2 regions of the Franconibacter pulveris genome follow, and region 1 is predicted to be linked to the other one. Evidence: predicted binding sites of a transcription regulator. Region 1 holds the regulator's gene; the other holds the start of a gene.
The links. Region 1 encodes sigma-54, which starts transcription at its own class of promoters, with help from an activator protein. Its sites were predicted from a motif close to GTTGGCACANNTTTCGCTNT; they were not measured.
Positions count from the first base shown of each region.

Region 1 (3,425 bases):
GCATCCAGAAACAGCAATTGCGGAGAAAACGCATCCGGCAGGTTATTCATCGCCTGCTCGAAGATCTCCGGCGACTCGGGCATATTGCGCACGTCGATACTGATGGCGGCGGAAATCTGTCTGTCCGCCAGCGTCCGCGCCAGCTCAGGCAGCAGCACTACCGGCAGGTTATCCACGCAGTAGAATCCCATGTCTTCCAGCGCGCGCAGAGCTACCGATTTTCCGGAGCCCGAACGCCCGCTGACGATCATCAGCACCATCTCCAGTCTCTCCCTGGGTCAATATGGGCGGCAAGCGCCCCTCTTATCGAGCTTTGCAGCCCGTTATTCGCTCTCATCGCCGCCTTCGGTGATGATTTGATAAAGCTCTTCATCGCTTTGCGCCGCGCGCAGACGACGACAGATCGTTTTATCCGCCAGCCGCCTTGCCACGAGCGAGAGCGTATGCAAATGCGTTTTGGTCTGATCGGCCGGCACCAGCAGGGCGAAGAGCAGATCAACCGGCTGATTGTCGATAGCGTCAAAAGCAATAGGCGTTTCCAGTTGTACGAATACGCCTACGGCGCGCAGGGTATCTTCTTCAAGCTTACCATGCGGAATGGCGATGCCGTTGCCGATGCCGGTACTGCCCATTCGCTCGCGCGTGAGAATGGCTTCAAACACCACCTGCGGCGGCAGACTAAGCTGCTTCGCGGCCAGTTCACTGATGATTTCCAGTGCGCGTTTTTTACTCTGGCAATGCACCCCGCTTCGGGTACATTCCTGGTTCAGGACATTGCTCAGTTGCAGAGCGGAATCATTATTCATCATAAGTTCACCTAAGCATTCTCTGTGCTAACGGCCCGCTATTCGGTGAATAACGAGCCGTTAATACATCAGCTAAACGCCCGGACAATCAGTGTTGTTTCAGTTTATCTTTATGTTTAGTAAGTTGCCGCGCCAGTTTATCAATTAAACCGTCGATGGCGGCGTACATATCCTGACCTTCCGCACTGGCATGAAGCTCGCCGCCGTTAACGTGCAACGTGGCGTCCGAGATGTGAGTGACTTTCTCCACTTTCAGCACTATGTAAACCTGGTTAATCCTTTCGAAGTACTGCTCCAGCTTAGCGAACTTCGTGTTCACAAATTCACGAAGGGAATCAGTGATTTCGACGTTATGTCCAGTAATGTTGAGCTGCATAGTGTCTTCCTTATCGGTTGAGTCAAACCAGCTGCTTGCGCTGATTAGACGGCGGAATAGATAAAGACTCTCGATACTTCGCCACAGTACGGCGGGCCACCATGATGCCCTGATCGGACAGCATGGATGTCAGCTTACTGTCGCTCAGCGGCTTCGCGGGATTTTCCGCGGCTATTAATTTCTTCACCAGCGCGCGGATGGCGGTGGATGAGGCTTCGCCGCCGCCCTCCGTATTTACATGGCTGGAGAAGAAATACTTCAGTTCAAAAATGCCTCGCGGGCTGTGCAGATATTTTTGCGTTGTGACGCGGGAGATAGTTGATTCGTGCATCTCTACCGCCTGGGCGATGTCCGCCAACACCATCGGCTTCATGTACTCTTCGCCCTTGTCAAAAAAAGCCTGCTGTTGCTCGACGATACAGCGGCTTACGCGAAGCAGCGTATCGTTGCGGCTCTCCAGGCTTTTAATCAGCCATTTCGCTTCCTGCAAATTGCTGCGAATAAACTGGCTGTCGGACTCATTGCGCGCGGTAGTGCACATCGCGGCGTATTGTTGGTTAATTTTAAGACGCGGAATGCTGTCGGCATTAAGCTCTACCGTCCAGCGACCGTTATGCTTACGCACCAGCACATCCGGTATGACATATTCCGGCTCGCCGGTCTGAATCGACTGGCCGGGACGCGGGTCGAGCGACTGTATCAGCGCGACCGCCTCTTTCAGCACCTCTTCTTTCAGCCGGGTGACCCGCATCAGGCTGCGGAAGTCGTGGTTCGCCAGCAAATCAAGATGGTTGCTGATGATAAGACGAGCCTCTTCAATCCATGGCGTCTCTCTGGAAAACTGCGAAAGCTGCACCAGCAGACAGTCGCGCAGATCGCGCGCCGCCACGCCGACAGGGTCAAAGCGCTGCACCCGCTTTAATACCGCCTCCACTTCGTCGAGACTTATCTCCTCATCGCCCATGCTTTCCAGGATATCTTCCAGCGCGACGGTGAGATAACCGGTTTCATCGACGGCGTCGACAATCGACGTGGCGATGGCGCGGTCGGTATCGGAGAAGGGGGTCAGCTCAACCTGCCACATCAGGTAATCCTGCAGCGACTGGGTGGTTTCACCCTGATAAACAGGCAGCTCATCATCCTGATAATCCACGCCGTTGCCGGAGGGGGTGCCTGCCGTATAGATCTCGTCCCAGCTGGCGTCGAGCGGTAACTCTTCCGGCATCTCTTTTTGTTCGAGCGCTTCGGCGGTATCCAGCCCTTCGCTGCTTTGCGCTTCCTGAGTGGCTATCTCATCATGAAATTCGGTTTGCTCAAGCAGTGGGTTATTTTCCAGCGCTTGCTGAAGTTCTTGCTGCAGTTCCAGCGTCGACAACTGCAACAGGCGGATGGCCTGTTGCAACTGGGGCGTCATGGCAAGTTGTTGGCTAAGCCTAAGTTGCAAACCTTGCTTCATATTCAGAGCAAATTTCCTCAGGTGATAAGTATTAGTATACCTGTCCTGGCAGGGCGCGACGCCGGAATACGATGGCGCGGGCTCGCTGTCCGTTGCTCTACCCTATCAGAGTCTGAACTCTTCCCCAAGATAGACGCGCTTAACTTGCTCGTCTTGCAGGATCTCATCGGGCGTGCCGTGGGCGATAAGGTGCCCCTGGCTGACGATATAAGCGCGTTCACAAACGGCCAGCGTTTCACGGACGTTGTGGTCGGTGATGAGAACGCCCAGGCCGCTGTCGCGCAGGTGTTCAATGATGCGCTTGATGTCGATAACAGAAATAGGGTCTACCCCGGCGAAAGGTTCGTCGAGCAGGATGAATTTCGGGTTGGCGGCCAGCGCGCGGGCGATCTCCACACGGCGACGTTCACCGCCGGAAAGCGCCTGGCCGAGGCTGTTGCGCAGATGATCGATATGAAACTCTTCCATCAGCTCTTTCGCGCGATCTTCGCGCTGCTCGCTGCTGAGATCGTCGCGGATCTGCAGTACCGCCATCAGGTTGTCGTACACGCTCAGACGGCGAAAGATAGAGGCTTCCTGCGGCAGATAACCAATACCGCGGCGGGCGCGGGCGTGCAGCGGCAGCAGGCTGATATCCTCTTCATCAATTATGATATTGCCGGCATCGCGCGGCACAATGCCGACGACCATGTAGAACGTGGTGGTTTTACCGGCGCCGTTCGGGCCGAGCAGGCCGACGATTTCGCCCGATTTCACCGTCAGGCTGACATCTTCAACGACGCGTCGG
Region 1 is NZ_CM165555.1:4,129,498-4,132,922, reverse strand. Features, by position in the region: gene rapZ (RNase adapter RapZ) at 1-260, opposite strand, end outside; gene ptsN (PTS IIA-like nitrogen regulatory protein PtsN) at 324-809, opposite strand; gene hpf (ribosome hibernation promoting factor) at 895-1,182, opposite strand; gene rpoN (RNA polymerase factor sigma-54) at 1,205-2,638, opposite strand; gene lptB (LPS export ABC transporter ATP-binding protein) at 2,744-3,425, opposite strand, start outside.

Region 2 (3,425 bases), 480 kb from region 1:
CAGATCGCCTTTACGCTCGCCCAGAGCCTGCATGACAGAACCCTGATGCTGCTCTTCAACATCCAGCGTTACGTTCTCGAACGGCTCTTGTTTACGGCCGTCGATTTCGCGGAAGATAACTTTCGGACGGGAAACCGCCAGTTCGAAACCTTCACGACGCATGTTTTCGATAAGCACGGAGAGGTGCAGTTCACCGCGACCAGAAACGCGGAACGCATCAGCGTCTTCGGTCTCTTCAACGCGCAGCGCAACGTTGTGCACCAGCTCTTTGTTCAGGCGGTCCAGGATCTGGCGAGAGGTAACGTATTTACCTTCTTTACCACAGAACGGCGAGGTGTTGACGTTGAAGAACATGGTTACGGTCGGCTCGTCGACAGACAGGGCCGGCAGCGCTTCGACATTCTGCGGATCGCAGATGGTGTCGGAGATGTTCAGTTCGCCAAGGCCGGTAATCGCGATGATATCGCCCGCTTCCGCGAGATCGGTATCGATACGCTCCAGGCCCAGGTGACCCAGCACTTTGCCCACTTTACCGTTGCGAGTTTTACCTTCGCTGTCGATAACGGTGACTTGCTGGTTCGGCTTCACTTTACCGCGCTTGATGCGACCGATGCCGATAACGCCCAGGTAGTTGTTGTAATCAAGCTGGGAGATCTGCATCTGCAGCGGGCCGTCAAGGTCCACGTCCGGCGCCGGAACATGGTCGACAATCGCCTGGTACAGCGGGGTCATGTCGTCAGCCATGTTTTCATGGTCCATACCTGCGATGCCGTTCAGCGCGGAAGCGTAAACGATCGGGAAGTCCAGCTGCTCGTCGGTAGCGTCCAGGTTTACGAACAGGTCGAAGACCTGATCGACAACCCAGTCAGGACGCGCGCCCGGACGGTCGACTTTGTTGATAACGACGATAGGCTTCAGGCCATGGGCAAATGCTTTCTTGGTCACGAAGCGCGTTTGCGGCATTGGGCCGTCAAAAGCGTCAACCACCAGCAGCACGGAGTCAACCATGGACATGACACGCTCTACTTCACCCCCGAAGTCGGCGTGCCCTGGGGTATCAACGATGTTGATACGGTAATCATTCCATTTGATGGCAGTGTTTTTCGCGAGGATGGTAATCCCACGCTCTTTCTCCAAATCGTTGGAGTCCATCACACGCTCTTGTGCTTCAGTACGCTCGTCGAACGTACCGGATTGCTGGAGCAGTTTGTCAACCAGGGTAGTTTTACCGTGGTCAACGTGCGCAATGATGGCGATGTTACGCAGATTTTCGATCACAACTTTGCCTCAGGCATTAGAAATAGCGCGTTATTGTACACGTATTAATCGAAGGACTAAACAGGATCACAGACTTCCTTCCCAAACAAGTTTAGCTGCCGGGCTTTGTGATCGCTTTCACGGAGCGATAAAAGGGAGACATAACGCAAATTGCACCAACACAGTGCTTTATTTTTACATGCAAGCACTATATTGGTGCAATTTATCCACAATGGTGCATCCCTTTTGCACTATGGTGCGCATCATAGCGCCTTTTGCAGGCATTTTAAAAGTTGGCACACTTTTCGCTTTATCTTAGTCATGGCGCCAATGCCTTTTTTAAGCAGTATTTGAAGACCTCGTTACCACGACGACAATGACAAATCCGGGAGAGTTAAGTATGTCCGCTGAACACGTTTTGACGATGCTGAACGAGCATGAGGTGAAGTTTGTCGATCTGCGCTTCACCGATACCAAAGGTAAAGAACAGCACGTCACTATCCCTGCTCACCAGGTAAACGCCGAATTCTTTGAAGAAGGCAAAATGTTTGATGGCTCTTCCATCGGTGGCTGGAAAGGCATTAACGAATCCGACATGGTGCTGATGCCGGACGCCTCCACCGCTGTCATTGACCCGTTCTATGAAGAGCCGACGCTTATCATTCGTTGCGACATCCTGGAACCGGGCACCCTGCAAGGCTATGACCGCGACCCGCGCTCCATCGCGAAACGCGCTGAAGAATACCTGCGCTCTACCGGCATCGCGGACACCGTGCTGTTCGGGCCGGAACCGGAATTCTTCCTGTTTGACGATATTCGCTTCGGCAGCTCAATTTCTGGTTCTCACGTGGCTATCGACGATATCGAAGGCGCGTGGAACTCCTCCACCAAATACGAAGGTGGCAACAAAGGTCACCGTCCGGGCGTGAAAGGCGGTTACTTCCCGGTTCCGCCAGTCGACTCTTCGCAGGACATCCGTTCCGTGATGTGTCTGACCATGGAAGAGATGGGCCTTGTTGTTGAAGCTCACCACCACGAAGTCGCAACTGCTGGCCAGAACGAAGTGGCAACCCGCTTCAACACCATGACCAAAAAAGCGGACGAAATTCAGATCTACAAATACGTCGTGCACAACGTGGCTCACCGCTTCGGCAAAACCGCGACTTTCATGCCGAAACCGATGTTCGGCGACAACGGCTCCGGCATGCACTGCCACATGTCTCTGTCCAAGAACGGCACCAACCTGTTCTCTGGCGACAAATATGCGGGTCTGTCTGAGCAGGCGCTTTACTACATCGGCGGCGTAATCAAACACGCTAAAGCGATCAACGCCCTGTCCAACCCGACCACCAACTCTTATAAGCGTCTGGTTCCGGGTTACGAAGCGCCGGTTATGCTGGCTTACTCCGCGCGTAACCGCTCCGCTTCTATCCGTATTCCGGTGGTGGCTTCTCCGAAAGCGCGTCGTATCGAAGTCCGCTTCCCGGACCCGGCGGCTAACCCGTACCTGTGCTTCGCCGCGCTGCTGATGGCGGGTCTGGATGGTATTAAGAACAAAATCCACCCGGGCGAAGCAATGGACAAAAACCTCTACGATCTGCCGCCGGAAGAAGCGAAAGAGATCCCGCAGGTTGCTGGCTCTCTGGAAGAAGCCCTGCAGGCGCTGGATCAGGACCGCGAGTTCCTGACCGCAGGCGGCGTATTCACCGACGATGCCATCGATGCGTACATCGCGCTGCGTATCGAAGAGAACGACCGTGTTCGCATGACGCCGCACCCGGTAGAGTTCGAACTGTATTACAGCGTTTAATCCGAAGTCATTTTTTGTTGCCGTGGAAACTTTCAGCCCATCTTCGGATGGGCTTTTTTCTCCATGCTGGCGCTGTTTTCAGGCGATTTTATGTCGCAAAACGTTATACTGCACTAAATTGGTGCAACCAGGGAGACTGCTGAATGGCAACAGGCACGCTGCCCGATGCTGGGCAGATCCTCAATTCACTCATCAACAGTATTTTGCTGGTTGATGACGAACTCGCGGTGCATTACGCGAACCCGGCGGCGCAACAGCTGCTGGCGCAAAGTTCCCGCAAGCTTTACGGCACCCCGCTGCCGGAGCTGTTGAGCTATTTTTCTCTTAACATCAGCCTGATGCAGGAGAGCCTGAACGC
Region 2 is NZ_CM165555.1:4,605,730-4,609,154, forward strand. Features, by position in the region: gene typA (ribosome-dependent GTPase TypA) at 1-1,278, opposite strand, end outside; gene glnA (glutamate--ammonia ligase) at 1,658-3,067, shown strand; gene glnL (nitrogen regulation protein NR(II)) at 3,211-3,425, shown strand, end outside.
Region 2: glnA (glutamate--ammonia ligase) is a predicted target of sigma-54. The motif match lies at 1,550-1,569, and genes of this name have one in related genera.